DNA from 3 places in the Bradyrhizobium septentrionale genome. Region 1 is predicted to be linked to each of the others. Evidence: riboswitches for the same ligand, from Rfam matches in the RefSeq annotation. Region 1 holds a riboswitch; each other region holds the start of a gene.
What was found. A riboswitch is a leader RNA that binds a small molecule or an ion and turns the genes downstream of it on or off. The one in region 1 is predicted to bind cobalamin.
Positions count from the first base shown of each region.

Region 2: another riboswitch for cobalamin. It lies ahead of HAP48_RS13010 (TonB-dependent receptor); the one in region 1 lies ahead of metE (5-methyltetrahydropteroyltriglutamate--homocysteine S-methyltransferase).
Region 3: another riboswitch for cobalamin. It lies ahead of HAP48_RS32345 (DUF1636 family protein); the one in region 1 lies ahead of metE (5-methyltetrahydropteroyltriglutamate--homocysteine S-methyltransferase).

Region 1 is NZ_CP088285.1:7,707,294-7,717,790, forward strand. Features, by position in the region: gene HAP48_RS38470 (hypothetical protein) at 1-191, opposite strand, end outside; gene HAP48_RS38475 (PepSY domain-containing protein) at 429-1,856, opposite strand; gene HAP48_RS38480 (DUF3526 domain-containing protein) at 1,996-2,421, opposite strand; gene HAP48_RS38485 (short-chain fatty acyl-CoA regulator family protein) at 2,786-4,210, opposite strand; gene HAP48_RS38490 (acyl-CoA thioesterase) at 4,338-4,769, shown strand; gene HAP48_RS38495 (MmgE/PrpD family protein) at 4,766-6,316, shown strand; gene prpC (bifunctional 2-methylcitrate synthase/citrate synthase) at 6,327-7,499, shown strand; gene prpB (methylisocitrate lyase) at 7,510-8,445, shown strand; cobalamin riboswitch at 8,623-8,824, shown strand; gene metE (5-methyltetrahydropteroyltriglutamate--homocysteine S-methyltransferase) at 8,928-10,497, shown strand, end outside.
Region 2 is NZ_CP088285.1:2,337,217-2,347,713, reverse strand. Features, by position in the region: gene HAP48_RS13010 (TonB-dependent receptor) at 1-1,670, opposite strand, end outside; cobalamin riboswitch at 1,779-1,976, opposite strand; gene HAP48_RS13005 (FecCD family ABC transporter permease) at 2,089-3,132, shown strand; gene HAP48_RS13000 (ABC transporter ATP-binding protein) at 3,129-3,902, shown strand; gene HAP48_RS12995 (ABC transporter substrate-binding protein) at 3,944-4,750, shown strand; gene HAP48_RS12990 (MBL fold metallo-hydrolase) at 4,918-5,958, opposite strand; gene HAP48_RS12985 (DsrE family protein) at 6,257-6,712, opposite strand; gene soxB (thiosulfohydrolase SoxB) at 6,709-8,457, opposite strand; gene HAP48_RS12975 (hypothetical protein) at 8,492-8,794, opposite strand; gene soxA (sulfur oxidation c-type cytochrome SoxA) at 8,791-9,600, opposite strand; gene soxZ (thiosulfate oxidation carrier complex protein SoxZ) at 9,711-10,022, opposite strand; gene soxY (thiosulfate oxidation carrier protein SoxY) at 10,242-10,497, opposite strand, start outside.
Region 3 is NZ_CP088285.1:6,440,839-6,451,335, reverse strand. Features, by position in the region: gene cobJ (precorrin-3B C(17)-methyltransferase) at 1-93, opposite strand, end outside; gene HAP48_RS32370 (precorrin-2 C(20)-methyltransferase) at 90-821, opposite strand; gene HAP48_RS32365 (precorrin-8X methylmutase) at 822-1,451, opposite strand; gene cobG (precorrin-3B synthase) at 1,451-2,614, opposite strand; gene cobN (cobaltochelatase subunit CobN) at 2,611-5,859, opposite strand; gene cobW (cobalamin biosynthesis protein CobW) at 5,859-6,893, opposite strand; gene HAP48_RS32345 (DUF1636 family protein) at 6,890-7,264, opposite strand; cobalamin riboswitch at 7,358-7,568, opposite strand; gene cobO (cob(I)yrinic acid a,c-diamide adenosyltransferase) at 7,605-8,258, shown strand; gene HAP48_RS32335 (cobyric acid synthase) at 8,267-9,715, shown strand; gene cobD (threonine-phosphate decarboxylase CobD) at 9,712-10,497, opposite strand, start outside.

The sequences.
Region 1 (10,497 bases):
TTCTGGCCGCGATCGATGTAGGAATTGCCAGCAGCCGGAAGGCGACCGTCTTTCGTCCAGCGTTGACGCTCAAGCGGAGTGAGAAGCAGGATCTCTTCCAACATTTTGATCGTGATCTTCTCGTTGCGGAGGCGATCGAGTTTTTCGTCGATGCGCGAGATGAAATCCGAAACGGCGTTCATGTCGGCCATCAAGAAATGCGCGGTGACCCCTCCATCCTTTGTCGGCAAACCGCTTCAGTTGCGTCCTGACCAACCTGATCGATTGACTAGCGCGGCGATGCGAGCCCACGGTCAGATCAGTATTCGGAACAAAGCGCACAGAGATCGCTTCGCCCTCGTGTGTAACGTCCAAATATTGACTCTCGATTGAGCGGACAGTCCCCACGGTCAATACCCCACGACACAAAGGTAATGAAAATCATAGTTTCACGATCGGGATAGAGACAGCAGTAATCTTCGCCAGCCAATTAGAATTCCCGTGATCGAAAAAAGGAAGCCCAGCGTACAAAGCCCGACGACGATCAGCGTACGGGTTGCCGGGTGCTGCACGAGAACCGGAAAATCAAGCGTGTGAAGCGCTTGGTAAGCCCAGCGATACGCGCGACGCGAGGAGTCCAGGCGCTGCAACACCATGCCGTTGACGCTGTCGACATCGAACCAGACGTCGCCGCATATCGTACGATAGACAGGCGCCGAAGGGAGTTGTGATGCAGCCTCATAGGCGTCGTCGGCCGGCACGGCCCCCGGCGCGCCGCATCCAGGCGCCAAGCGCGACATCAGGCCGGTGACATCGTCCGCACCCAGAAGGCCGGTCGGATCAGATGCCGCTACGCCCGACCGAACCAGCATCTGTTTGTCGAGCGCCACGCGGTCGCGCCGAAACTGCTGTCCGCCAAATGCGAACCACTCGACTTCACGTGCACCTGGCGAGACCGGGGGCCAAATTGACGATGCCAGGCCCGCAATGTCGACCCCGGTGACCGCTACCGCCGCTTCAGCGTCAGTCAATTGCCCGCGCGAAAATAGCCGTCCATGATCCATCGAAAGCCATCCGCTGACGATCCACGTGAGCAGGAAAACGGCTGCTGCCAGTCCGACGACATGATGTAAGGCGTGCCAGCCGCGATACGGCGTCGTCAGGTGGCCCTGCCGCCGCTTCAGACGTGCGATACCCAGGATCGCGCCAAGCAAGGCGGCGATCGACGCCAGAAACGATGCCGTCCAGACCACCCAATCCCATGCAGCCCAATTTCGCCGCAGAACCGTTGGATAACTCCAGTGCAACACACTGCCCGCGTAATTCCATAGCCGCTCGCGGGAGTTCGTGACCAGCACCACCTCGCCGGTGTTCCAGGCCACGTAGAGTTCATCGCCGTCGGCGTTGCCGAGCGCGACGCGAAACAGCGGCCGATAGCGATCGAAACCGTTCGGCACGGACCACTGATCGTAGTCGTTAAGGCTGACCGATAGGGATGGTGCCGTCATCCCGCGGTTGCGGGCATACCGATCGACGACGGCCCGCGCAGCGTCAGGCGATACGATCGCGGCATCCTTCGCATCGATTGCATTCACTGACCTCGCGGCCGATCGGCCGGAGACAATGTAGACTGGACCGTCCGACCGCTGAACCAACCGTACACGCAACACATCGGCGACGCCGGCGGCCTTGATGGCGTCGGCCGGCCCGATCAAGTTCTTGGCGTCGATCGGAGAGAGGCCCGCGAACCGGTCCGCTTCCTTCAACGACGGAAATGGCACGAAGTGCATCACCATTCCCGTCGCGAACCACATCGCAAACAAAAGTGCGAACGCGAACCCCAACCAACGATGGAGCAGGACAATCGCGCTCAGCATGCCGAAGTCTCTCCCTTTGAAGGCAGCGGATGCTTCATAGGTGCGTAAGGCTTCCGGCAGTAACCGGATGTGCCGTGAGTTTCGAAATACCGGTTAGATTAAAGTTTGGTGGTTTACACACTAGTTTTTTCTGAAATGCTTAGATAATGGAGCCGCGGGACACGCCGAAAACGGTTGCCCAGGCCAGCCCGGCTAGGAGCACCAGCATCAACCCGATCTTCGACCAGATGCGGTGGTTGTTTTCGTCGGCTGATATCTCGCGCCACTTCCAGCGGGGAAGAGATTCCACATCACCGACCGTCGTCGCGCGGTCGTTAGCGATTAGAGGCACGAAATATTTTCGCCACACGTTATGAAATTCTTCCGTCTGATTTTTAAAAGCGAGAAAGCGGCGCGAGTCAGTGCCTGCTACCCCGTTGAGCCCTTCGTTGACTAGAATCGCAGGCGACAAAAAGCCGATCTTGTCGACCAGGTCTTGCTGTCGCAACAATTGGCGATCGAAATTCTTGAGCAACGGTTCGATCTGCTCGTCCACCCGCTGTTTTGCGAGGAAGAACGCCCACATTCGAGCCGGAATCTCGATGTGGCCATCTTTGATCAGCAAGGCGTCCGGATCCGAGGCATAGCGATAGTCAGCGCTGTACAGATTCTCGTATTCGCGAAGCGCTTCGGCTGTGACGACGCGCGTGCGACTGGCGAGTTCGGTGCGCGATGGCGCCGGATACAAAGTACGCGACATGGAGCGATCCTTTCTATCCGGATCAGATATTTCTCGGCGCACCCCGGACCTACGAGATGGAAGCATCTTTTAAATTCCGAGGATGAGCGGCGCACTATTCTCGATGAACGGGCCTTGTAGGTCTGGCTTGGATAGGTACCGCAGTGCGACCTCTTTGTCGGCGACTACAGAATGTCATCAATGATGCCGTTCACGACGTCGCATACGGCGCGAAGCGGGAGCGCGTCTCGTCGATCTGAAGCGCACGGCCGATTGGCGGGAATGCCCGCTGCGCGCATTCCGGGCGTTCGCAGACCTTGCAGCCCATCCCGATGGGCGTCGGCACCGAGGGATCGGACAAGTCGAGCCCCTGCGAATAGACGACGCTGCCGGCGTGGCGAATGTCGCAACCCAGCGCGACGGCGAAGGTTTTGGCCGGCGCCAGATATCCGCCGCGCCCATGCGACACGGTTCGCGCGATCCAAAGATACGTCCGTTCGTCGGGCATCCGCGCCAACTGCGTGAGTATCCTTCCGGGGTTGGCGAACGCCTCGTAGACGTTCCAAAGCGGGCACGTCCCGCCTACACGAGAGAAGTGGAAGTCAGTCGCGGACTGACGCTTTGAGATGTTGCCTGCGCGATCGACCCGAATGAAGAAGAAAGGAACGCCGCGCGCGCTGGGACGCTGCAACGTGCTCAACCGATGGCAGATCGTCTCAAATCCGACGTCGAATTGTTGCGTCAGAAGTTCGACGTCGTAACGCCTTTGCTCTGCCTGTTCGAGAAATAGCGCATAAGGCAGCACGAGCGCGCCGGCGAAATAGTTGGCCAGGCCGATGCGAGCAAGGCCCCGCGCTTCCTTGCTGGTCAGGCCGGCCTTGTCGACTAGTGCGTGAAGCTCGCGATCGAACGACAACATCGCAATCTGCGTGCCCAACTGGAACGCCTGTTGTCCCGGATGGAGGCGCCGAGACAGATGTAGGGTCTTCGTCTGGCCGTCGAACCATCTCTGCGTACCGGCGGCGATATCATCCACGCCGTCGAGCACGATACGCACGCCAAAATCGCTTTCGAGGTGAGAAGCGAGTGCCGATGCCGCCTGCCCTGCCTTCAGGTTGATCTTGAGGGCAATCTGCTCGGCGGTCTCGTCCAGCTCGGCGATGTAGTTGTGATTGGCGTAAAAGAAGTCGCGGACCTCCTCGAATGCCGTCGAGGGCAGCATGGCGGCATCCGCTTGCCTGTCTTCCCCAAGGCGCGCCGCCAGCGCGGCGGCCTGCTCTACCGCCTGGCGCGATCTGCGATGCAGCCCGACCAGGGCGCGGCCGACCGCTGGCATGTTGAGCGCAATTTCCCGGACTTCAGCGGTGGCGATGGTCTCGCCGAGGGATGGGTCTGACAGCACTTCCTTGAGGTCGGACATCAACCGCGCTTCGTCGCCTTCGGCAAACATCTGGAGATCGAGACCGAAGGCCGAGTTCAGCGCGAGCAAGACCGGAAGCGTCAGCGGCCTTTGGTTATTCTCCATCTGGTTCAGATAGCTCAGCGAGATGCCGAGCTTGTCCGCGAGGGCAGCCTGGGTAAGTCGGCGTTCTTCCCGCAGGCGTTTCAGCCGCACACCCATGAAGGTCTTTTTCATCACGGCGCCTTTGCAAACTTTGCAAACCGAAGAGAAAACCTACGCAAAACTACACTTTTTCAGCCATTTTCAAGCGAAGGAGTTTGCAGATATTGCGAAGTCGCCACCGAATAGCAAGCCCTTTGGATTGTCCCATGCTGGCACATGCTGTGAAGACCAGCCCTCGGGCGAAACCCGATTTGTCGAAATCGTGTTTCCCGACCTCGCCAATCACTATGGCACGTTGTTCGGCGGCAACGCTTTGAGCCTGATGGGCAAGGCCGCGTTCGTCGCCGCCACCCGTCACGCCCGCCGAAACGTCGTCATGGCCACGTCCGACAAGATCGAATTCCACGAGCCGATCCGGGTCGGCGAATTGATCGAGCTGATTGCGCGCGTCGATCGCGTCGGCAGAAGTTCGATGACGGTCGCGGTCGAGATGGTCCGTGAAAACCTGATGAGCGGCCAGCGCCAATCCGTCATTCGGGGAACGTTCGAGATGGTTGCCGTAGACGCCAACGGGCGTCCCGCCGCAATCGAGTCAACAAGCCACCACACGTCAGAGGAAGCCGTTTCGTGAAGCACCACAAGGTCCGTACCTACAAGTCCGCCGAACATCTAGCCTGCGCCGATCAACTGGCGTGGAAGATCGCGTCCGTCGCTTCCGATCCGGTCCGGATCGAAGACCCCGTCATCGACATGATCGGCAATCGCATCATCGACAACGCCGCGGTTGCGGCTGCTTCGATCGCGCGGCACCCAGTCGTCAGCGCCCGTGCCCAGGCGGAGGCGCATCCGCGGCAGCCCGGCGCGACCATCTTCGGCCTACCGAGCAGCCAGAAATATTCGCCGGAATGGGCGGCGTGGGCCAACGGCGTCGCCGTCCGCGAGCTGGATTTCCACGACACCTTCCTGGCCGCCGACTATTCGCATCCCGGCGACAACATTCCACCCGTGCTCGCCGTCGGCCAGCACTGTGGTGCCTCGGGGGAAGATCTGCTGCGCGGACTGGCTGCGGCGTATGAAATCCAGGTCGATCTGGTGAAGGGCATCTGCCTGCACGAGCACAAGATCGATCATATCGCCCATCTCGGCCCGTCGGCGGCCGCCGGAATCGGCGCCCTGCTCGGCCTTTCGACCGAGACGATCTACCAAGCCGTGCAGCAAGCGTTACACGTCACCACGACCACCCGTCAGTCGCGCAAGGGCGAGATTTCGAGCTGGAAAGCTTTTGCCCCGGCGTTCGCCGGCAAGATGGCGATCGAGGCTGTCGATCGCGTCATGCGCGGTGAAGGCGCCCCGTCGCCGGCATGGGAAGGCGAAGACGGCTTCATCGCCTGGCTGCTCTCGGGTCCATCCGCCTCGTACACCGTGCCGCTGCCGCAAAAGGGCGAACTGAAGCGCGCCATCCTCGACACCTATACCAAGGAGCATTCGGCGGAGTACCAGAGCCAAGCGCTGATCGACCTGGCGCGGCGGATGGGGCCAAAGATCGGCAATCTCGCTGCGATCGAAAGCATCGTCATCCACACCAGTCATCACACCCATTACGTGATCGGCACCGGCGCCAACGATCCGCAGAAGATGGACCCGAAAGCGAGCCGCGAAACGCTCGACCATTCGATCATGTACATCTTCGCGGTCGCGCTCGAAGACGGCTGCTGGCACCACGAAAAGTCCTACGCGCCCGAGCGTGCGGCCCGTCCGTCGACGGTCGAGCTCTGGCACAAGATTTCGACCGTCGAGGACCCCGAGTGGACCCGGCGCTATCACAGCCACGATCCCAAGGAGAAGGCTTTCGGCGGGCGCGTCGTCGTCAGGCTGAAAGGCGGTTCGACCGTCAGCGACGAACTCGCGGTTGCCGACGCGCATCCGCTGGGCGCGCGCCCGTTCAAGCGGCCTGACTACATCCGCAAGTTCCGTACCTTGGCGGAAGGCGTGATCGCAACCGCCGAGCAGGATCGCTTCCTCGCCGCCGTCGAGCGGCTGCCGTCGCTGCGCGCCGGCGAACTGTCGGAGCTGACCTTCACGGTCGACGCCTCAAAGTTGGGCACCCCGGCCAGCCACGGAATCTTCGACTGGAAACCGGATACACAGACCGCGGCACGACGCGCGGCAGGATCATAGGGAGGATACCATGACTGACGTGAAACCCGCGCCCAAGAAATCCGTCGCCCTCTCCGGCGTCGTCGCCGGCAACACGGCTCTTTGCAGCGTCGGCCGCAGCGGCAACGACCTGCACTATCGCGGTTACGACATCCTTGATGTCGCCGGCGTCTGCGAATTCGAGGAGATTGCCCATCTGCTGGTGCACGGCAGCCTGCCGACCCGCGCCGAACTCGCCAACTACAAGGCCAAGCTGAAGGCGCTGCGTGGCCTCCCGCGCGCGGTACTCAACACGCTGGAACAATTGCCGGCCGCAGCCCATCCAATGGACGTCATGCGCTCCGGCGTCTCGGCACTCGGTTGCGTGCTGCCGGAGAGTCATGACCACAACACGCCAGGCGCGCGCGACATCGCCGATCGCCTGATGGCCTCGCTCGGCTCGATGTTGCTGTACTGGCACCACTACGCCCACAACGGCCGCCGTATCGAGGTCGAGACCGACGACGATTCGATCGGGGCGCACGTCCTGCACCTGCTGCACGGCAAGCCGCCGTCAGCTTCGCATGAACGCGCGATGCACACCTCGCTCAATCTCTATGCCGAGCACGAATTCAACGCTTCGACCTTCACGGCGCGCTCGATCGCCGGTACCGGCGCGGACCTGTATTCGGCGGTAACCGGCGCGATCGGTGCGTTGCGTGGGCCGAAGCATGGCGGCGCCAACGAAGTCGCCTTCGAGGTCCAGAAGCGCTACGCCACCCCCAACGAAGCCGAAGCGGACATCCGCCGCCGGATCGAGGCCAAGGAAGTCGTGATCGGGTTCGGGCACCCCGTCTATACGATCTCCGATCCCCGCAACAAGGTGATCAAGCAGGTCGCCCGTGACCTCAGCGTCGAGGCCGGCAGCATACGCATGTTCGAGATTGCCGATCGCATCGAGACCGTGATGGCCAACGCGAAGCGGATGTTCGCCAACCTCGACTGGTTCAGCGCGGTCTCCTACCACGCGATGGGTGTGCCGACCGCGATGTTCACGCCGCTGTTCGTGATCTCACGCACTTCGGGTTGGGCGGCTCACGTCATCGAACAGCGGATCGACAACAAGATCATCCGGCCGGCCGCCAACTATGTCGGCCCCGAGAACCGCAGCTATGTCCCGCTGGAGGCGCGCGACTTGCCGCCTGCATCGGTCCGTGCGGCGTAAGGAGAAACACGTGCCCTATCTCGTCGCAGAAGAACTTCCGCGTGAAACCGCCGGCAGCCGCTTTCGCGCGTTGCTGAGGCGCCCGGGCATTCTTCGCCTGCCCGGCACCCACAACGGCATGTCGGCCATTCAGGCCAAGACGGCGGGTTTCGAGGGGCTGTATCTCTCGGGTGCGGCCATGACGGCGTCGATGGGATTGCCCGACCTCGGAATCATCACCGTAGACGAAGTCGCGTTCTTCATCCGCCAGATCGCCCGTGCGTCGGGTCTGCCGCTGCTGGTGGACGGCGATACCGGCTATGGCGAAGCCCTCAACGTCATGCACATGGTGCGCGTCTTCGAGGAAGCCGGTGCCGGCGCGGTCCATATCGAAGATCAGCTCCTCCCCAAGAAGTGCGGCCACCTCAACGACAAGAAGCTGGCGGATGCGCACGACATGGCGGCCAAGGTGGCCGCTGCCGCCAAGGCGCGGCGTGATCTCGTCATTCTTGCGCGAACCGATGCGGCCGCGAGCGAAGGGCTCGATGGTGCGGTCGCCCGGGCCAAGCTCTATATGGAGGCCGGTGCAGACGCGATTTTCCCGGAGGCGCTCAATACGGCCGAGATGTTCCGCGCGTTCGCCAAGCGGATGCCGGGCGTCCCCCTGCTCGCCAACATGACCGAGTTCGGCAAGACGCCCTTCTTCACCGCGTCCGAATTCGAGGAGATGGGCTATTCGATGGTGATCTGGCCGGTGTCGTCGCTTCGGGTCGCCAACAAGGCGCAGGAACAGCTTTACGCCGCGATCGCGCGTGACGGCGGCACGCACAAGGCAGTCGATCGGATGCAGACGCGAGCGGAACTATACGCAACGATTGGACTGCACGATTACGAGGCCCTCGATGCTTCCATCGTCCAGACCATTATTCCCGAAGGCATGCCGCAGCGGGTCGCGGGCTCTAGATAGCCCTTCTTTCCGACGCTGTTCGCTCCGGGACACCAACCAGCACCGGCGCCGTCAGGGCCGCGAACCGATTGAAATCGGAACCCAATTCTAGGGGTTTGAGGACAAGCCGGTAACGGGCGATTGAGCAATACCAAGGTGTTTCCAGTCACGGTCATTGACTGCGGCCGGACTTGACCTTAACTCCAGTGCTGTCGTGGTTCTGCGGGCTCGTTTGGCCCGGAGCTAAGAGGGAAGCCGGTTGAAAGCCGGCGCTGCCCCCGCAACTGTAAGCGGTGAGTTGTTGTCCAACAAAGTCACTGAGGCCCGCGAGGGTCTTGGGAAGACCGGACAACAGCACTGACCCGTGAGCCAGGAGACCTGCCTCGACAACAGAACGTACTCGGGCGGGGTGTCTCGGTGGTGCGGTTGCGACCCCGCGCGCCACCTTTTGCCCGGAGTCCAGACGTGTCACGTGGCCCACGCCCCCAACATCGGGGTAAGCCATGTCTATTTCTTCACTTCCCGTCGCAACACTTGGAACACCGCGTATAGGACCGCGCCGCGAACTCAAGTTGGCGCTCGAAAGCTTCTGGTCCGGCAAATCCAGCGAGCGGGCGCTGCGTGAAACGGCCGTCGGCCTGCGCGCCGCCAACTGGGCCCGCCAAAAGTCCCTCGGCGTTAGCGTCATCCCGTCTAATGATTTTTCATTCTACGACCAGGTGCTCGACACCAGCGTGATGGTCGGCGCCATTCCGGAAGTGTACGGCTGGAAAGGCGGCGATGTGTCGCTGGCGACCTATTTCGCGATGGCCCGCGGCGCGCAGGGCTCCGAACACGATGAAAGCTGCGGTCATGCGCATCACGCGCACGGCTCTTCACACGGCGTGCCTGCGCAGGAAATGACCAAGTGGTTCGATACCAATTACCACTACATGGTGCCCGAATTCAGCGCTGGCCAGATCTTCAAGCTATCCTCCTCCAAGGCGGTCGATGAATATCGGGAGGCCAAGGCGCTCGGCTACAAAACCCGGCCCGTCCTGCTCGGACCGGTGACCTTCCTCAGGCTTGGCAAGAGCAAGGACGCGGCGCTGAACCCGCTATCGCTGCTGCCAGTCCTGCTGCCGGTTTACGTCAAGGTTTTGCAGCAACTCGTCGCCGAAGGCTGCGAATGGGTGCAGATCGACGAACCGTGCCTGGTGCTGTACGCAGACCGCGAGACCCAGGGCGCGCTTCAAATGACTTACGCGCTCTTGGCGGAAATGGTGCCGGGCCTGAAGATCATGCTCGCCAGCTATTTCGGCAGCCTGGGCGACAACGCCGATACCGCGCTATCGCTGCCGGTCGCCGGACTTCACATCGACCTTGTGCGCGCGCCGGAGCAACTCGACAAGATCGTCAGCGCCGCACCGAAGGGAATGACCCTGTCGCTCGGTGCGATCGACGGGCGCAATATCTGGCGCTCCAACCTTTCCGCCTTGCTGAAGCGGCTGGAACCGGCGGTCGCGAAGCTCGGCCTGGACCGGGTGCAGATCGCGCCCTCCTGTTCGCTGCTGCATGTCCCGATCGACCTCGAACAGGAAACCAGCCTCGATCCGGACGTGAAGAGCTGGCTTGCCTTCTCGGTGCAGAAGATCGCCGAACTGGCCACGCTGGGCACGGCGCTCGCCGGCGGCCGGGACAAGGTCGCCGACGCGCTGGCAGCATCGGACGCCGCGGCTCGCTCGCGCGAGACGTCGCCGAAGATTCACAATGCCGACGTGGCGAAGCGGATGATGGCGATCGACGACGCCATGCGCCGGCGCCAGAACGTCTTCACGAAGCGATCTGGATTGCAGCGCGCGCGGTTCGGGCTGCCAGCGTTCCCAACCACGACGATCGGCTCGTTCCCGCAGACCACGGAAGTCCGCAATGCGCGGGCCGCCCATGGCAAGGGCGCGATGAGCGATGCGCAGTACGAGCAATTCCTCAAGGAAGAAACCGCCCGCGCCGTACGTTGGCAGGAGGAAATTGGCCTCGACGTGCTGGTGCATGGCGAATTCGAGCGCAACGACATGGTGCAGTATTTCGGCGAGC
Region 2 (10,497 bases), 4.4 Mb from region 1:
GCAAAATTCTGCGCGATGGGCAGGAAGGTCAGCGGGTCGAATGATGGACCCGACGCGACGCGCTCGTCGACATCGGGCGTGCGGAATGCCCGCGCGGCGCGGCCGAACATCGAGAAGGTGTCGGTGAAGCGATGCTCGACGCCGACATGGAGCGCATATTGCGTCTCGTTGCTGTCGAGCGGCGACGCTTGCGCGTCGAACGCGAACGGCGCATTCGGGTCGTAGCGATCGCGCGCCGAGACGCTGGTATTCTGGACGCGTGCGCCATAGGCGAAGTCGGTGGTCGGCAGCAATCCCAGCGTATGCTGCCAGTAGCCGGCCACGCTCTGCTGCTCGATATTGTAGATGTGAAAGGGGTCGACGCCCTGGAAGGCGCCGCGGGCCTGACGGAACGTCGAATCGTAGTAGTCGATGCCGGTCAGGATCGTGGACGGCATTCCCAGCATCACGTTCTTGACGCTGAGCCGCGGCGTCAGCGACCAGGTCTCCAGCGCGGCATCGTTGTAGGTCGAGGCGAAGCTGATGGTCGGCACCGTGCCGAAGAAGCCGCTCTGCGTCTCGCGCTGCCGCCAGCCGCCGTCGACGATCAGGTCGACGCCGTTGATCAGCGTCCTGGTGAAGCCGGCGGTGACGCTGGCGGTCTGCTGGTTGGCATAGTCGAACGGCGTGCTGCTGCCCCGGCGGTCGGTCTGCAGCTCGTTGACGCCGATCGACGGATCGACCAGCCGCCCGCCGGGCAGGCCGAGCTTCTGGTCGCTGCCGGTGACGGTCAGGAACGCGGTCAGGTCAGGCGTGGTGTAGTTGATGCTGCCGACGGCGTTGCGCTGGTCGAGCGCATTGTTGACGCGGTAGCCGTCGGACTTGATGCCGTTGCCGTAGAACGAGGTGGACCACGGTCCCGCATTGAGCGCCGCGGAGACGGCGGCCATGCGGGTGTTGAACGAGCCGTATCCGGCCTCGGCTCGCATTGTCGTCGGCGGACCGCCGACACCGGTCTTGGTGATGATGTTGACGACGCCGCCCACCGCATTATCGCCATAGAGCACGGCGCCGCTGTTGCCGCGCGTGATCTCGATGCGCGCGATCGAATCGAGCGGGATCGTGGTGAGATCGAAGCCGGCCTTGTCGACGTCGTTGAGCCGGCGGCCGTTGAGCAGGAACAGCGTGTTGTCGGTGGCGAATGCGCCGAAGCCGCGCAGGTCGACCGCGGTCTTGGCGCCGTTCGGCCCGCCATAGAGCGTTTGCAGCTGCACGCCCGGCACCTGCGCGAGTATCTCGGGCAGCGACTGTACCGGCGAATGCGCGATGTCGTCGGCGGTGATCACGGCCGAGGACGATCCGACAATGCCGGCGAACTGGCGCCCGCCGCTGGTGCCGCCCGTTCCGGTGGCCGTGCCTGTCCCTGTGGTGCCGGATCCGCTTCCGCCGCCCACATTGGTGCTCTCTACGGTGCCCGGCGCCGGACGGCGCGGTGCGGGCGCTTCGTCCGGAGCGGGCTTGGCGCGCGTGACGTTCTGATCGCCCGGCTTGGTGACTTCGATGGTCGGCAGCTGATCGGGAGCAGGCGCCTGCTGCGCCCGCGCGGCGGCGGTGAAGACTGCCGGCGCGAGCATCGTCGTCGCGAGCAGAAGCGCGCGCCGCCGCCAATGGTGGAATGGGTAGGACAACATAAGCGAGACCTCGGTAACGTCAGTGGCACGTCACCGCGAACCAGTCTCACCATCGTGCTAACAGCCTCAGGTGAAGCTCATGCCTGTACTCCCCGACCGGCATCTCGCGTGTGACCACGGCTGACGGCAGGTCTCCTGGCTCGCGGGTCGTTACCCTTCGTCGCCTTCCCAGGACCGAGATTCCCAGTGGCCTGTGACGAAGGATTCACCGCATACAGTTGCGGGGGCAGCCGCGGCCTTGGGGAAGTTTCCCCGCACCGCATTCCCTTTTCATCTCATGAAAGAACCGTCATGTTCATCTAGGGTTCGGCCGGGCGGCAAAGTCAATCCGGCGCAAGTCGGGCAATGGCTGTGCGGCCACGGTTTTTATCGAGTGTCGCTTGTCTGCCACGGCGATCGCTGTAAGAGCATGGATCCAATGAGCGTGCAGGATTTTGCCTTGGCGGCCGAGGTCGCGGCGCGGCGCCGATGGGGCGCCACCGCGGCGCTGCTCGCGCTCGTGGTGCTGCTGTGCGTGATCTCGCTCGGCATCGGGCCGGTGCGGCTGTCGCCGCTTGCGGTGATCGAAGCGCTGTTCGGCGGCGGCAGCGACGTGGCGCAGGTGATCGTGCGCGAGATCCGCCTGCCGCGCACGATTCTCGCGTTCGCAATCGGCGGCATTCTCGGGCTGTCAGGTGCGGCGCTGCAGGGCCTGCTGCGCAATCCGCTGGCCTCGCCGTCGCTGTTCGGCGCGCCGCAATCGGCGGCGTTCGGCGCGGTGCTGGTGATCGCGCTCGGCCTGGCCGATGTGCGCTCCTACGCGCTGCCGGTGGTGGCGATCATCGCCGCGTTCGGTTCGGTGTTCGCGCTGCTCGCGATCGCCGGCCGCAATGCCGGGCTGTTGATCCTGATCCTCGCGGGGCTTGCGATCTCGAGCTTTGCGGGAGCTGCGACCGCGCTGGTGATGAATCTCTCCAGCAATCCCTTCGTGGTGCTGGAGATCGCGTTCTGGCTGCTCGGCTCGCTGGAGGACCGCAGCTTTCAGCATGTGGCGCTGGCGCTGCCCTTCATCATCGCGGGTGCCGCGATTCTGCTCAGCCAGGCGAGCGCCTTCCGCGCGCTGACGCTTGGCGAGGAAGCCGCGCAGAGCCTCGGCGTCGATGTCGGGCGGCTGCGGCTCTTCGTGATCGCGGGCGTTGCGCTTGGCGTCGGCGGCGCGGTCGCCGTCACGGGCACGATCGGCTTCATCGGGCTCATCGCGCCGCATCTGATGCGTCCCCTGATCGGTCACGATCCGGCGCGGCTGCTGGTGCCGAGTGCGCTCACCGGCGCGGCGCTGCTGCTCGCGGCCGATATCGCGGTGCGCATCATCCCCTCGACCTCCGACATCAAGGTCGGCGTGCTGACCTCGATCATCGGCGTGCCGTTCTTCCTCTATCTGATCATGCGCGAACGCCGCGCGCTCGGCGGAGGTGTGGCATGACGCTGCTGTCCGCCATCGCGCTCGATGCGTCGCTCGGTCGCCGCAAGGTGTTGCACGATGTCTCGCTGTCGCTGGCATCGGGGCATCTGGTTGCGCTGGTCGGCCCGAACGGCGCCGGCAAGACCACGCTGTTGCGCGCTCTCGCCGGATTGATCCCGTCCGACGGCGAGATCAGGATCGGCGGCGATGCGTTGTCCGCGCTGCCGCTGCGCGAGCGCGCGAAGCGCTTTGCCTATCTGCCGCAGGGGCACATGGTGCATTGGCCGCTGCCGGCGCGCGACATCGTGGCGCTCGGCCGCTATCCGCATGGTGCGACCGATCCGGCGCGGTTGTCGCCGAAGGACATGGAGGCCGTGCTGCGGGCGATGCAGGCGGTCGACGTCACTGAATTCAGCGACCGCCGCGTCACCGAGCTGTCCGGCGGCGAGCGCAGCCGCGTCGCGTTGGCAAGGGTGCTCGCGGTCGAGGCGCCGGTGATCCTCGCCGACGAGCCGACCGCGTCGCTCGATCCGCGCCACCAGATCGATGTGATGCAGAAGCTGCGCAACGTCGCCGACACCGGCGTGCTGGTCATCGTGGTGACGCACGATCTCGGGCTCGCGGCGCGCTTTGCCCATCATGTGCTGGTGCTGTCGGAGGGGCGGCTGGCGGCGCAAGGCGCGCCGGCGGAGGCCTTGTCGGAAACGGTTCTCGCCAGCGTATTCCGGGTCAGCGCCTATCGCGCCGAATTCCAGCGCGAGGCCGTCATCGTGCCGTGGGCGGACGTCTGATGCGCATGCGGTGTCTCGCAGCCTTGGCAGCGGCGGCATGGATGATGTCGTGCGGTGCCGCGTCCGCCGCCGGACCGCGCATCGTCTCGATGAATGTCTGCAGCGACCAGCTCGTGCTGTCGCTGGCCGATCCGGACCAGATCCTCGGGCTCAGCCGTTTTTCCCGTGATGCCTGGCAATCCTGGGCTGCCGAGAAGGCGCGAAACTATCCGCGGCTGTCGGGCGAAGCCGAGGACGTGCTGCTGCTCAAGCCCGACCTTGTCGTCGTCAGCCTGTTCGACAAGCGGGCGACGCGCGATCTGTTGAAGGCCAAGGGGCTGCATCTCGTCGAGTTCACGGTGCCGCGCACGCTGGACGAGGTGAAGGACCAGATCCGCGCGATGGGCGATGTGCTGCAGCATCCGGATCGCGCAGAGGCCGAGATCGCGCGCCTCGATGCGGCCATCGCCCGGGCGCGGGCGGTGGCTGACGGTCATCATTATCGCGTGCTTCCGCTGGAACGGCGCGGCTTTGTGTCGGGTGAGAGCAGCCTGATCAGCTCGCTGCTGGCGGCAACCGGCCTGACCAATGCGGCCGGCGAGTTCGGCTTCGGCGCCGGCGGATTTGCCTCGCTGGAGGCGATTGTAAAACTGCGGCCGGATTTCATCCTGGTGTCGGAGGCCGGCGATCGTGCCGAGGATGTCGGCCGCGCCTTCCTGCTGCATCCGGCGCTGGAGCGGTTCTATCCGGCGGGCAAGCGCATCGTGCTGCCGGAGCGGCTCACCGTCTGCGGCGGCGTGATGCTGGCGGATGCGCTGGATCGGTTGACGGCGGAGCTGCAGCGGGTAAGCGCCGAGCGCTCTAATTAACCCCGTCATCCTGAGGTGCGAGCTCTTGCGAGCCTCGAAGGATGCACGGCCCGGATGTTTCCGCATGTTCGCGGACAGAGCGGGGCCGTCGCCCTTCGAGGCTCGCTCCGCTCGCACCTCACAGGGTGACGGTGATAAAAATTGTGCGCGGCTAACGGGCTACGGAACTAACCGTGCACCACCGGCCCGCCGGCCTTCTTCCACGCGTCCATGCCGCCCTCGATATGGGCGGTGTTCATCAGTCCGGCCTTCTTCGCGGCCGCCACCGCCATCGCCGAGCGTTCGCCGAAGGCGCAGAAGAACACCACGCGGCGGCCGGTCGCGGCGGCGACTTCGCGCAGCATGCCGCCGGGCTGCAAGGTGGCGCAAATCCCGGGATAGGGCGCGTGCAGCGCGCCGGCGAGCGTGCCGTGCTTGGCCCGTTCGCCGCTCTCGCGCAAATCCACCAGCAGGATATCGGGCCGGCCGAGGCTCGCGATGGCGTCGCGGGCGCTGAGGGAGAGGCCTTCCTTGGCGAGCTCGTCCTGGTGCAGGCCGACATGCATATTGGCGGGCAGCACGACATCCATCAGCTTCGGGTTCGGCAGATTGAGGTTGTTCATCAGCTCGACATAGTCGTCGATCGATTTGACCTGCAGCCGCGGATTGTAGCGCTTCTCCTCGCCGATCGTGGAGACGGTGTCGCCCTTGTAGTCATGCGCGGGGAATACCATCGTCTCTTCGGGCAGCTTGAGCAGGCGGTTGAAGATCGAATCGTACTGCGCCCGCGCGCTACCGTTCTGGAAATCGGTGCGGCCGGTGCCGCGGATCAACAGCGTATCGCCGGTGAAGACGCGGTCGCCCATCAGATAGCTGTAGGAATCATCGGTGTGGCCGGGCGTGTACATCGCCTCGAGGCAGAGGCCCTCGATCGTCACCTTGTCGCCGTCGGAAACGCGCATCGACACCACGTCGGCCTTGCTCTGCTCGCCCATGATGGTGATGCACTGGGTGCGGTCGCGCAGCTCGCCAAGGCCGGTGACGTGATCGGCATGCAGATGCGTGTCGACGGCCTTGACCAGCCTGAGGTCGAGTTCCTGCAGCAGCTTGCAGTAGCGGTCGGCCTTCTCCAGCACCGGATCGAGGATCAGCGCCTCGCCGCCGGCGCGGCTCGCGAGCAGGTAGCTGTAGGTGCCGGACACGCTGTCGAAGAGCTGGCGAAAGATCATGGCGGCTTACCTATGCTCCGGGCCGAGTCACATGGAGGATATTATTCCATAGATAGGGTCGATTCAAAGCAAATCCATCCCCCAAACGGGTCCATCACCGTCATCCTGAGGAGGCTGCGCAGCAGCCGTCTCGAAGGGTGAACGGCCCGGGTCTTTCCGCGGGGAGGGACAATGCGCGTTGAAGCACGAGGGCCGTGCATCCTTCGAGACGCCGCTGCGCGGCTCCTCAGGATGACGGGTCTAGATAGATACGAGCCTCCAGGCCGGACGAACCTCCAGCCCTGCTCCTGCAGCTCCGTCAGGGACGGACCAGCGTGTATCCGTTCTCGGTCAAGATCAGGATCTGCGCGACGCCGACCTGCACCGGAGTGGCGGCTGCGATGTAGTCGGGCCGCTTGCCGGTGTCGCGCTCGATCGTGTCGACGGTGTCGAGGCAGATATCGACCCGCGCGCCCTGCGCGACCAGGCTTTCGACCAGCTTGCGGTTGGCATTGTCGGGCTTGAGCAACTCGATGCCAGGGCCGAAGGCGACGATCTCGACCGCGACCTTGTCGGGGTCGTAGTGCTTCATCAGATTGTTGGCGACGCTGATGACGAGGCCCTGCTTCCTCGGATCATTGTCGGAGAGCTGCAGCACGATCTTGTGCTCGGCGAACGGCTTGTCCTGCAGCGGCGCCAGCTGGGCGCGGGCGAGGGGTGCTGCAAGCGCGAGCGCCGCCAGGCAGAGCGCAGCGATGACTGGGCGCCGCGTCATCCGAGCCTCGTCATCCCCGGATTGTCGTCGACGCCCTTCAGCGTCACGCCGGGCTCGTCGCGGTTCGGCGGCCGGCCGGAGCGCAGGTGCTTGGCCACGACGTCCCAGATCGGCGCGCCGCTCTGCTGGTTGACCGAGGCCCAGCCCGCGACCTTGTAGTGCTTGCCGGCTTCGAGATGTTTGCCGTTGCCAAGCTTCAACTCGGAAATGCGCTTGCCGACGGATTCGCCCGGCGTGCAGGCGTAGGCCAGGCCGCCGACGCGGACCATGTCGCCGCCCTGCTGATAATAGGGATCGACGTTGAACAGGTTGTCGCAGACGTCTTCCAGCACGTCCTTGATCTGGCTGCCGGTCATGGTGGCGACGTAGGTCTCGGGATAGGTGATCGCGGTTTCCGACAGCACGTCTTCCATGGTCAGTGGCTGGCCGGCGAGCGCGGTGAGGCCCCAGCGGAAACCCGGCGACAGCGCGATCTCGGCGTTGAGCTCGCTCAAGAGCGCGTCGCAGATCAATTGGTCGACGGTGCCGGAGAAATTGCCGCGGCGGTAGAGCAGGCGGTCGGCCGTGCCGAGCTTGTCGCTCCAGTCGTCGACATGCGGGTCGCGCATCTTGTCGATCAGCGTCTGCATCGCCGGATCGGGCTTCAGCAGTTCGGCGAACACCGGCAGCAGGCGGTAGCGGACATTGGCGACCTTGCCCTTGGCGAGATCGAGATCGAGCACGCCGATGAACTTGCCGTTGGAGCCGGCATTGGTGACCAGCGTGACGCCGCCGGCATTGGTCACCGTGATCGGGATCGGGATCGCGTCATGGGTGTGGCCGCCGAGGATGACGTCGATGCCGGTGACGCGGCTGGCGAGCTTGAGATCGACATCCATGCCGTTATGCGACAGCAGGATCACCGCCTCCACCTTGTCGTTGTTGCGGTGGCCGTCGACCAGCTTTTGCAGCTCCTCGTCGCGGATGCCGAACTTCCAGTCCGGCGTGAAGCGCTTGGGATGCGCGATCGGCACATAGGGGAAGGCCTGGCCGATGATCGCCACACGATGCCCGCCGATCTCCCTGATGACAGATGGTTTGAACACGCGCCCGGAGGCCGGATCGAACGCCTTGGCGTCGTTGAACGCGGCTTCCTCGGTCAGGAATACGTTCTGCGCCAGGAACTCGCCCTTGAAGCGGGCGAGATTGTCGCGCAGCACCTGCTCGCCATAAGTGAATTCCCAATGCCCGGTCATCGCCTCGATGCCGAGCAGATTGGCGGCCTCCACCATGTCGGCGCCGTTCATGGCGTTGGCGAGCCCTGAGCCCTGCCAGAGATCGCCGCCATCGAGCAGGATCGAGCGCTTTTCGCCGACATCGGTGCGCAGCTTGTCGACCAGCGTCTTCAGATGGGCAAAGCCGCCGAGCTTGCCGAAGCGGCCGACGGCCTTCTCGAACTCGACGCAGGTGAAGGCATAGGCGTCGGCGCTGTCGGGCCGGATGCCGAAACGGTCGAGGAACGCCTTGCCGACCAGATGCGGCGGCTGGCCGGCCATCGCGCCGACGCCGAGATTGACGCTGGGCTCGCGGAAGAACACCGGCTTCAGCTGCGCATGGGTGTCGGTCATGTGCAGGATGCGGGCGTTGCCGAAGCGCTCGAGGTCGTAGACGCTGGCGGTATCGGCGCCGCGCGCAAGCCGGGGCAGGCCGGCCACAAGCGTCGCGGCGGCCGAAGCTCTCAGGAATTCGCGGCGGCGGATGATCATCACTCTCTCCGCGCGGCCCGTGGCCTGCGCGCCTTTAGCGAATTTCCATGTCCTTCCAGCGTTCCTTTTCGCTGGTGGCCTGGAAGATCGATGCCTTTGCCAGTGCCTCGGCCTCCTTGGCCTGGGCGACGGCGGTGTCGAAATCACCAGCCTCACCGGCCTTTTTTGCGGCGGATAGCGTCGCGGCGGTGGTGGTCCACTGGTTGCGCAGGCTGCCTGCTTCCTTGTTGGCGGCTTCGGCAGCGGCGTAGGCCGCCTTGTAGTCGGCCTCGGAGGCGGCGAGGGCGCCCGTCGCGGTTGCGAGCAGCAGGACCGATGCCGCGATGATGACTCTCATGGCCGTGCTCCCGGACCCGAGATCGGCAGGCCGTTGCTGACATAGGACAGATAATATTCGAGGTTGCGATACTCGTCGTCCTGCGGATTGAGCGGCACACCGCGGATCTGGCTGTTGCAGGTGGTGAAGCGGCGGCTGGTGGTGCCCATCCCTGACCATTCCGAGCGGTAGATCGGCATCGCGTTCAGGATGCCGAGCGCCGGCGCCAGCACCTCGGCGCGGATCCGCTCGCCCGGGCTCTGGATGTGGCAGGTGGCGCAGGAGAAATTGAGCTGGCCGCGGCGGGTGTAAAAATATTCCTTGCCTTTCTGATAGGCCTCAAGCGCGCGCGGATCGTTCGGGATCTTGATGTCCATCGGCTTGCCGCGCGAGGTGAAGGCCATGTAGGCGGTGAGCGCCGCCATGTCGTCTTTCACATAGGAGAACGGCGCCTCGCCATTGGCCTCGCGGCAGCGGTTGAGCGCGAGCTCCAGCGTGACGACCTTGCCTTCCTTCTCGTCGAAATAAGGATAGTTCTGGCGGATGCCGATGCCCTTGTTCGGGAAGCAGTCGGCATAGGTCTTGCCGTTCTTGAACGGCGTCGAGAACATCTCCTTGCCGGCCTCGAGCGAGAACTCGTAGGGCGGAAACTCTTCCTTCTCTTGCCACTGCTTGTGCAGGTCCTCATTCATCGAATAGGGACCGTTGACGAAATCCTCGAGCTTCAGCTTGGGGAATTTGCTGGTGAAGAATTTCTGGAACGCGGCCTTGTCGGCCGCGGGATCGACGGTGTCGGCTGCGCGCGCCGCCGGCGCGAGCGTCAGCATGCCGAGCGCAAGCGTTGCGACCAGATTTTTGTTTGGACGCGTTTTCTTCACGCGAACCGGCGTCCACTTCGCTCGAAAACGCTCTAGAGCGCGGATTGCGAGGCGCCGCGTCATTGAATCTTCGCCGTGGCGGTGTCGGTCGCGCCCTTGTTGTCGACCCAGCTGACCTTCAGATCGTCGCCCTTCTTGCCGCCCTTGAAGGCGAACTTGACATAGGGGTCCTTGGAGACGCCGCCGCCCCAGTCGGCGACGAACACCGGCTTGCCGTCATACTCGAAGGTCAGCACCTGGATGAAATGCGGCGGAATGATCTCGCCCTTGGCGTCCTTGACGAAGCCGGAATCCATCGGATGCTGGATCAGCGCCTGCACCTCGGTGGTGTCGCCGTTTGACGTGGCGCGCACGCGAATGCTCGATGCCATCGGTCTATTCCTCTGTTATCGCAACGGCCCGTCCGCGGGCTCGCTTCACCTCTCCCGCTTGCGGGGGAGGTCGGATCGCATCGCAAGATGCGATCCGGGTGGGGGCTCTCTCCAAACGAAGAGCATCCATGGTGGCGAAACCCCCACCCCAACCCTCCCCCGCAAGCGGGAGAGGGAGCACAGCGAGTTTGCGGTTTCGATCGATGCTCATCATGTAAACTAGCCGCCGCAGCCGCCGACAGTGACCTTGATTTCCTTTTGGGCGCTGTAGAGCTTGCCGCCGGCCTCGACGATCACGGTGACGTTGCTGGTCTTGGCCATCTTGATGCGGTTGGCGACGGTGGGCAGCGTGCCGGCCGGAATCTTGTACGAGGCGACCAGCGAGATCGGGTTCTCGCTGACCAGAAACGAGATCGAGGTGACGTCTGATAGCGTCGTGGTGGCGGAGATCGGCACCACAGCGCCGTTCTCGGCG
Region 3 (10,497 bases), 1.3 Mb from region 1:
GTCGGTCGCAGCTTGAAGCGCAGCTGTGACTTCCGGCGTGATCAGCGCCTCGTCGCCCGGTCCCAGTCCTGCGATGGTCAGCGTGCCGGTCATTGGGCCGCCTCCTTGCGCCGCCCCTGCCCGTGCACCAGCACGATCGCAAAATATGGACAGTCGGTTTCGCCGAGCTCCGCGAGCCGGGCGACGCGCTGATCCGGCATGGTGCCGCGTTCGACCAGCCACGCATCGTCGAGACGCCCCGCGGACGCGAGCGCGCGTCGGATCTTCTTCAGATTGCGGCCGGTCTTCATGACGACGAGCGCGTCGGAACTCCGCATCCTCAGTTCCAGCTCCGCCTCCGGCAGCGTGCCCATCAGCACGGTGGTCACGTCGTCGGCCAGCGCTATCGGCTGGCCGACCGAATTCCAGCAACCCGCCATGCCAGGAATGCCGGCGATCACCTCGATCTCGACACGCCCCTGCAGGCGCGAATGCAGATGCATGAACGAGCCGTAGAAATAGGGATCGCCCTCGCAGAGCACGATGACATCGATCGCGCGCGCAAGCCGCGCCAGGCGCTCGGCCCATTCGTCGTAGAAGCTCCCAAGCAGCTGCGCATAGTCCGGACTGTCGAAGGCGATCTCCGTGGTGACAGGATATTCCATCGGATACTCGCTGACGTCGGCGACGAGCAGCCCTTCGACGATGCGGCGGGCCTGGCCCAGCTGGCCCTTCTTGCGGAAATAGGCGACATGCTTGGCGGCACGCACAATGCGATCGGCGCGTACGCTCATCAGGTCCGGATCGCCTGGCCCGAGGCCGCAGCAGATGATGCGTCCCATCTATTCGCTCCGGCTCGCCAGCGCGTTGACGGCAGCGACCGTGATCGCCGAACCACCGAGACGCCCCTCGACCGTCAACGCCGGCGCGGGTGGCGCGGCCATCAATGCCGCCTTGGACTCGGCCGCCCCGACAAAGCCGACCGGGCAACCGATGATCGCCGCCGGCCGCGGGCAATCGGGGTCCTCCAGCATGTTGAGGAGATGGAATAGCGCCGTCGGCGCATTGCCGATCGCGACGATTGCGCCGGCCAGATGCGGCCGCCACAGTTCGAGCGCAGCCGCCGAGCGCGTATTGCGCATCGATTGCGCGAGTGCGGGAACCGCGGGGTCGCCGAGCGTGCAGATGACGGCGTTGCCGGCCGGCAGCCGTGCGCGCGTGATCCCCTCCGAGACCATGCGCGCGTCGCACAGGATCGTCGAACCGTTCTGCAAGGCAGCCCTTGCGCGCGCGGCCATACTGGGCGTGAAGCGGACATGCGCTTCCAGCCCCACCATGCCGGCGGCGTGGATCATGCGCACGACCACCGGCTCTTCATCCGACGTGAAGCGGCCAAGGTCGGCCTCAGTGCGAATGGTGGCAAAGGACTGCCGATAGATCACCGCGCCGTCGGTTTCATAGAAGTGCGGCATCAGCGACCTCCCAGCAGCACGGACGGATTTGCGACGAGGTACGAGTTGGTCAGTCCTCGCATCACCGGCGCATCCCGTGTCGTCCCACGGCGGATGAGATCAAAACCTTCGCTGGTGGCAACGAGGGTGACATCCGCAGGGCCGGAATGCGCACAGCCCTTGGCGCAACCGGATACGTGCAGGCAGGCCTCGGCCGGAATATGCCGCACGAGCGCCGATGCCAGCGCACGCGTATCGGCATGCGCCTCGCCGCAGCGCGGCGCGCCGCTGCAGGCGATGGCGCGGAGCGCCGGATCATCGGCATCAGTGACGAGGTCCGCCCCGCGGGGCATCTCGCGCATCCCCTCCACCAGCAGCATCCGCCACGGCGTCACGCGAAGACCCTGCGCGCAGCCGGCGAGATGGCTCAGCGTCTGGTGCGGCATGAGCCCGAACGCAACGCCGACCATCGCGCCAGACGAATAGAGTCCCGGCACAGGGTCCAACGATCGCGGCACCGGCTCGACATCGCCGCGAAGAGATTTTGGCAGGCGCGCGCCGCCGGCGAGATGAGCCGCAATCCGCCGCCTCTCACCCTTCGCTCCGCCGGTGGCGATGAACCATTCGGCCAGCGCCAGCGCGACCGCCACGGCCTCGCTCCGCGTGACCGAACGCCCGAGTTGCGCGCCATCGGCGCGCACCACCAGTCCTCCGTTGCGATCACGCTCGATCCTGATATCCGCAGACGCGCCAGCCAGCACCCGCTCGCTGCCGTCATCGATTGCGAAACCGAACTTGGTCGGAAGATCGAGCAAAGAACTGGCGAGTGCCCGCTCAAGCTCGGCCGCGAGCCCGCGCGTATCGTCGCCGATAGCCCAGAATGGCGTCACCAGAATGTTGCGCTGCGCCTCGATGTCGGCATCCGTATCCAGCAACCCGAGCTCGCCAATTCCTTCGATCAAGCGCGGATAACGTTGATCGCTGACGCCGCGGATCTGCAGATTGGCGCGGCTGGTCAGATCGATCAGGCCGTTGCCGTAGCGCGCGGACAGATCGGCGATCCCCGTTGCTTGCGCCGCGTCGAGCCGTCCGCCATGCGGGCGAATGCGCACCACGAGGCCGTCGCCTGATTGCATCGGCCGCAGCGCGCCGGGACACCAGCCCTTGATCGCAACAGCGCTCATGACGCCTCCTGCAATGCTGCCGCAATCGAATTGCGCCGCGTCTCCCAGAGCGACGCCTCGTGCAACCGGGTGAAGCAGGTTTCGATGGCAGCCAAGGCAGCCGGGTTCTCGCGCGCCATGAAGCCGCGAACGTCGTCATTGCCGAGCGTCGCGTCGTAATAGAGGTCGAACAGATGCGGCGGCACCGCGCCGGCGAGATGAGCGAACGCCGCCATATGCTCAAGCGTCGCCGTGATCTCGGCGGCACCTCGGAAGCCATGGCGCATCATGCCGGCGATCCATGCGGGATTGGCGGCGCGCGCACGCACCACCCGCGAAATCTCCTCGGTCAACGAGCGCGCATGCGGTTGATCCGGCCGCGTCGCGTCGAGATGATAGAGCGCCGGAACTTCTGCGCCAATGCGCCGGGCCGCCGCCGCGATGCCGGCTTCATGCGCGGCATAGTCCGCGGCCAGCAGCAAATCGGTCTCAGGCAAGTCCTGGGTATGGACAAAGCTGTCGGCGGCCGAGAGCCGCGCCTCGATGCCGGCGCGATCGGGCCGCATCTCGCCATCGGATGCAAAGGCCCAGGACGACGCCGACAGCCAGGCTTCGCCGGCTGCATCGCGCGCCGCCTCGGTGAAGACATCTGACATCGACGCGACGCCGGCGCCGTAGTGTCCCGGGCGGGGGCCAAACACGCGCGACGCGTGCTGTCGGTAGGGATTTTCGTCTCCCTCATCGCTGCGTTCGGACAATGCTTCCGTGGCCGCCTCGAACAACTGGGCAAGACCCGAGAAGACGTCGCGGAACAGCCCCGATACGCGCAGCGTGACGTCGATGCGGGGACGGCCGAGCTCCGCAGGCGCTATGATGTCATAGCCGGCCACGCGGCCCGATCCGTGATCCCAGCGCGGCGCGATGCCGGCGAGATGCAGCGCCATCGCAAAATCCTCGCCGGCGGTGCGCATCGTCGAGGAACCCCAGAGGTCGACGACGAGCCCTTTCGGCCAGTCGCCGTGATCCTGCAGGTGACGGCGCAGGAGTTCTTCGGCGAGCTTCACGCCTTGCGCATGCGCCGACGGCGTCGGCACCGCACGGGGATCGACGGCAAACAGATTGCGCCCGGTCGGCAGCACATCGCGCCGCCCGCGATAGGGCGAGCCCGACGGTCCTGGCGCGACGCGCCGGCCGGAGAGCGCATCGCGTAACGCCGCTTTCTCCTCCGCACCGCAAGCGCCCTGCCCGAACACATGCAGCCCGTCGCCGAACTGGCTTTCCTTGAGATCGCAGACGAAACGGTCGATCTGCGGAATCGCCTCGGCCGCGGAGACCGACGCGGCAAGACCGAGATCGTCCTCCAGCCCGGCGTGACGCGCTTCCTCGCGGATGTCAGCAATCAGGCGCTGCCGCCGTGCCGGATCGAGACCATCAGCTGTCGAATATTCATCGAGCAAGCGCTCGAGCCTGCGCAGGCCTTCCGGCACCGTCGCCTGCGCCAGCGGCGGCGGCAAATGGCCGATCGTCACGGCGCCGATCCGCCGCTTGGCCTGCGCGGCCTCGCCGGGATCGTTGACGATGAAGGGATAGATAACAGGCAGATCGCCGATCAGCGCTTCCGGCCAGCACGCGGACGACAGTGCAACCGATTTGCCGGGCAACCATTCCAGCGTGCCATGCGCCCCCATGTGGACGACGGCATCGATGCGCTGCTGCCTGAGCCACAAATAGAACGCGACATAGGCATGGCGCGGCGTGCGCGACAGATCGTGATAGTCGGCATCGCGATGACCGACATCGCCGCGCTCCGGCTGAACGGCGATGACGGACTTGCCGCACTGGATCGCCGCGAATTGAAACGCACCGTCATGGCAGTTCGGATCGTCCTCCGGCGCGCCCCATGCGCGCGCAAGATCGTCCTGCAGCTGCTGCGGAAGGCTGGAGATGGCCGCACGATATTCGGCCACGTCCCATGTCAGTTTCCGGCGCAAGAGCGCGTCGCCCAGCGACGCCACCGGCTCAAGATCAAACCCCGCGGTCGCGAGATCGGCCAGCAACGCCTCGACCGAGGCAAGCGCATCGAGGCCGACGGCATGCGCGATCTGGTGCGGACGGCCCGGATAGTTCGACAGCACGAGTGCGAGCTGCTTCTCCTGCGCGGGCTTGTCGGCAAGCCGATGCCGGGCTGCCACGCGCGCGGCAACCGCTGCGACGCGCTCTCCATCCGGCCGATGCGCAAGATGCGCGAACTGCAGATCGGGATCGCGCTCGCTCGCCGACTTGAAGCTCACCACGCCCGCAAACAGGCGGCCGTCGACCTCGGGCAACACCACATGCATCGCGAGATCGCCGGGCGACAGACCGCGCAACGACTCGGCCCAATCCTCGCGGCGAGCCGTAGACAGTGCGACCTGGAACACGGGGCATGACGCGGCATCGAACGGCGTGGTGCCGTCATCGCCGGCCGCGGAGAATGCGGTCGCGTTGACGATGGCGGCTGGGGCGCATTGCGCGAACTGAGCGCGCAGCCAATCGACGACATCAGCCGCCTTCAACGAGGCGACGAACACGCCGTAGGCCTCAAAGCCCTTCTCACGTAGCGCTTCGATCAAGGCATCGACCGGCGCCGTATCGCCGGCCGCGAGATAGGAACGATAGAAGGTCACCAGCGCCCGCGGCCGGCCATCCGATGCCGGCAGCGCCGCGACCACACCGCGCCGCGAATCGTAGACGCCGATCTCGGCCAGATCGATCTCGCCGACGACCGGCCCGGCATAGAGCCCGGACGCCAGCGCCAATTGCGCGATCACGGCCTGCGCGGCGACAGGCCCGCCCTTGTCGCACAGCACCTTCAGACGACGCAGCGTCGAGACCGGCAGCGTGGAAAATTCATCTAGCCGCAGATCGTCGCGGCCATCGGCCGGCAACACCACCAAAGCGATGCCGCGCTCCTTCGCCAGACGATGCACCGCGGCCAGCCCGTATGACCAATAGGGCTCGCCGCCGATCAGCCGCACCAGGATGCCGCGCGCGTGCGACAGTGTGCGCTCGATATAGGTATCGACCGAGAGCGGATGGCGCAGCTCCGCGAGATTGGCGAGCCGCAGCGACGGCAGCGCGGCGCGGCCCCGCCGCCAGCCGGCCGCGAAGGCGGCGAGATCGCTGTCGGAAAACGACAACACCACGAGATCGGCCGGATCCTGGCCGAGGTCCCTTGGCGTCGCGGTCTCCTCAAGGCCGCGGCTCTCGCGGAAGACGACGTGCATCAGACACCTAGTCGCGCCCTGATCGCAGCTTCATCGATGTCGCCATGCTCGCCGATCACGACCAGCTTCGACTGCCGCGGCCGTGTGCCCCAGGGCATGTCGAACTGATGCCGCACGCGTTCGCCGACGGACTGCACGAGCAGCCGCATCGGCTTGCCTTCGACCGCGATGTAGCCCTTGGCGCGCAGCACGTTCTGCTCGCGCGCCAGTCCCTTGATCGACGCCACCAGTTCCTCGACATCCGAAACCTCGGGAAGATCGATCACCACGGAGTTGAAATCGTTGTGCTCGTGCTCGTCCTCGCCATCGTGATGCGACGGACGCGACGCGAGATCATCCTCTGCCGCGGCCTCGAGCCCCAGGATCACGCGCGCATCGACGGCGCCGTCGACGATCGGCAACATCGGAACCTCGCGCGGCATTTCAGCTGCAATCACCGCTTTGGCCGCCTTGATCCCTTCCGCGCCGGCGAGATCGGCCTTGGTCAGCAGAACGATATCGGCACAAGCGATCTGGTCCTCGAACACTTCGGACAGCGGCGTCTCGTGGTCGAGATTGTCGTCGGCCGCACGCTGTGCATCGACTGCTGCGGGATCCGACGCAAAGCGGCCGGCCGCGACCGCCTCCGCATCGGCCAGCGCGATCACGCCATCGACCGTGATCCGCGAGCGGATCTCCGGCCAGTCGAACGCTTTTAGTAGCGGCTTCGGCAAAGCGAGGCCGGACGTCTCGATCACGATGTGATCGGGCCTCACGCGTCGCGCCAGCAACTGCTCCATGGCCGGGATGAAATCGTCGGCGACGGTGCAGCAGATACAGCCATTGGCGAGTTCGACGATGTTCTCGGTCGGGCAATTGGCGTCCGCGCACGACTTCAGTATCTCGCCGTCGACCCCTTCGCTGCCGAATTCATTCACTAGCACCGCAAGCTTCTTGCCGTTGGCGTTGCGGATCAGATGCTGGATCAGCGTCGTCTTGCCGGACCCGAGAAACCCGGTCACGACGGTGACCGGAACCTTGGCGAGCGTAGTCATTCTGCGGCCTCCGGCACGACGGCAAGGGGTGGGATTCGAGCGAGTGATTGCTTGCGGAAGATTTCCGGACGGCTGCGCCACGGCACGATGCCGTCAGGCGCCGCAGCATAGGCGGAGGCACCGGCGATCACATCCCTGGCATTATCAGCGGACAGGCGGCCGTAGACATAGGACCACCGCCCCGGCGCGCTGAGCGCGACCGAGCAACCCTGGCTGCACGCCGACAGGCATTCGACGGGAACAAGATTGACGTCATCTGGCACGCCGGCCTCGAGAAGCGCGGCATGCAGGCGCGCACCGGGCGCGAGCTCACCTTCCGCCAGCGTCTGGCCGGCGCGGCAGGTGATGCAGACATGAAGTGTAACGCTCATCGCCCATCCTGGATTGACAGCGGGAGGCGAAGAGGCACACGAACCGATGTGAATGGGTTCGTTCCCCGTCGCGGAACACCCCGTCCGCCGGTCTCACTACACGTTGCGTTGGCAGGTCTCCCGGCTTGCGGAGCAAGATTTCTCCCTCGATACCCACCTTCCCGATCCCTGAAGGGAATCAGTGGCTTTTGGGCATCTCTCCGGTCACGGTCGCGGGGGCGGCTGCTTTTCGGGCCCACCTTGAGCCCTATCGCATTCCCTCTTCGCCTGTCGTAGGACAGGAACCAACGCGGGCCCACCATTCGTCCGTGGCTCGAACTTGTCAAGCCGAAGGAACGTCATGATTTCTGAAGAAAACGGCGCCGAAGACGAGGTCGGCAGCAGCGAGGTTTCGCTGGATGCGCGCCACGCGACCAAGATGGCGAAAAAAAAGGTCGCCCGCGACAAGATCATGGCGACCAAGAGCGGCGAAAAGGGTCTGATCATCGTTCATACCGGCGCCGGCAAGGGAAAGTCCTCCTCGGCCTTCGGCATGATCGTGCGCTGCGTGGCGCATGGCTTTCCCTGCGCGGTGGTGCAGTTCATCAAGGGCGCCTGGGATACCGGCGAGCGCCGCCTGCTCACCGGGCATTTCGGCGAACTCTGCCAATTCCACGCGATGGGCGAAGGTTTTACCTGGGAAACGCAGGATCGCGCGCGCGACATCGCGGCGGCCCAAGCGGGTTGGGAAAAGGCCAAGCAGCTGATCGCAGACCCGAGCCTGCGCATGGTCGTGCTCGACGAGATCAACATCGCACTGCGCTACGATTATCTCGCCATCGCCGATGTCGTCGACTTCCTGACCACGTCGAAGCCGCCGATGACGCATGTCGTGCTCACCGGTCGCAACGCCAAGGATGAATTGATCGAGATCGCCGACCTCGTCACCGAGATGACGCTGGTGAAGCATCCGTTCCGCTCCGGCATCAAGGCCCAGCCGGGCGTCGAGTTCTGACAAGCACCATGGCGCGCGCATTGATGATCCAGGGAGCCGGCTCGGACGTGGGCAAGTCGCTCATCGTCGCGGGCCTGGCGCGCGCTGCCGGACGGCGCGGCCTGCGCGTCTTGCCTTTCAAGCCGCAGAACATGTCCAACAACGCCGCCGTGACCATCGACGGCGGCGAGATCGGACGTGCGCAGGCCCTGCAGGCGCTCGCCGCCGGTGTCGAGCCGCACACCGACATGAACCCGGTGCTGCTGAAGCCGGAGAGCGATGTCGGTGCCCAGATCATCGTGCACGGCAAGCGGATCGCGACCGCACGCGCGCGCGAATATTCCGCTATGAAACCGTCGCTGATGGGCGCGGTGCTGGAGAGTTTTGGGCGCCTCAAGGATCGCGCCGATCTGGTGCTGGTCGAAGGCGCCGGCAGCCCCGCCGAAGTCAATTTGCGCAAATCCGATATCGCCAATATGGGGTTTGCGCGCAAAGCTGACGTCCCCGTGGTGCTGGTCGGCGACATCGACCGCGGCGGCGTCATCGCGCAACTCGTCGGTATCCAGGCGGTGATCGATCCCGAGGATGCCGCGATGGTCCAGGGTTTTGTCATCAACAAGTTCCGCGGCGATCCGACGCTGTTCGACGACGGCTACCGCTTGATCGAAGCCCGCACCGCATGGCGCGGCTTTGGTGTGCTGCCGTGGTTTGCCCGCGCCGGCGAACTTCCGGCTGAAGACGCGCTCGGGCTCGCCGACGCGCGCAAGCCCGGCCGGTGCAAGATCGCCTTCCTTGCGCTGTCACGGATCGCCAATTTCGACGATTTCGATCCGCTGAAGCTCGAACCCGGCGTCGATCTCGTGATGGTGCGGCCGGGCGAAGCCATCCCGGGTGATGCGAAGCTCGTCATCCTGCCCGGCTCGAAATCGACCCGCGGCGATCTCGCCTTCCTGCGCGCGCAAGGCTGGGACATCGATCTCCTGGCGCATCATCGCCGCGGCGGCCATGTCCTTGGCCTCTGCGGCGGATATCAGATGCTCGGCGAGAGCGTCACCGATCCCGACGGGATCGAGGGTCCCGCCGGCGAAACGCGCGGCCTCGGGCTTCTTGATGTCACAACTATCATGACCGAACAGAAGACGCTGACACGCGTCAGCGCGCTGCATGCTGCCACAGCTCAGCCGATCAGCGCCTATGAAATTCACATCGGGCGCACCGACGGTCCGGATCGCGCGCGGCCATTTGCGTCGCTCGACGGCGCCGCTGAAGGTGCCGTTTCCGCCGATGGCCGCGTTCACGGCAGCTATCTGCACGGCCTGTTCACGTCGGACCAATTCCGCAAGGCGTTCCTTGCAAAGCTCGATATTCCCGTGGCCGACCAGCCATACGGCGCCCGGGTCGAGAGCGCGCTCGACGCGCTCGCCGAACACATCGAGACCCATCTCGATGTCGAGGGCCTGCTCGCACTGGCGCGCTAGCGCGACAGCGCGGCAGACAGCCGGGACCATTCGGCCTCGCTGCCGGGCAGACCGAGGCGCAGCCATCCCGGTTTTTGCTGAAACACGCGCGACCAGATCAGCCCGCGGGCAAGCCTGTCCTGCGCGGCCAGCGCGTCGCCGGTCTCGTAGAGACGGAACAGCGGCGTGCCACCGACCAGGGTCCAACCCTGCGATCGCACCGCTGCATCGAGCCTGACGCAGTCGTCCGCCAGCCGTGCGGCCGTCGCCTTTGCCCAGTCGTGATCGCGCAGCGCCCGCCGGCCGATCGCAATTGCGGCCCCCGAAACCGGCCATGGGCCCGCCATCGCCGCAAGCGCGGCGATATCCGTCTCGCTGCCGATCGCGAAGCCGAGCCGCAAGCCGGCAAGTCCGTAGAATTTGCCGAATGAGCGCAGGATCAAGAGTCCCGGTTGTCCGGCCTCTCCTGCAAACGACAGGTCCGGCACGGCGTCCGCAAAACTCTCGTCAATCACGAGCCGCCCAACGCGCGGCAGTAGCGCGAGCAACTCGCGCCGCTCATGGTGCCGGCCATCGGGATTGTTCGGATTGACGACGACGGCAAGATCGGCGCCCGCAAGCGCTGCGAGATCGGACACCTCGTCGACGTCCCATCCGGCGGCCGACAACACTGCGGCATACTCATTGTAGGTCGGCGCAAGGATGCGCGCCCGCCCCCGGGACGCCAGCTGCGGCAGCAGCTGAATGGCGGCCTGCGCACCGCCCATTGCCAGGATCGGCGCATCGGTCGCGTAAGCCTGCCG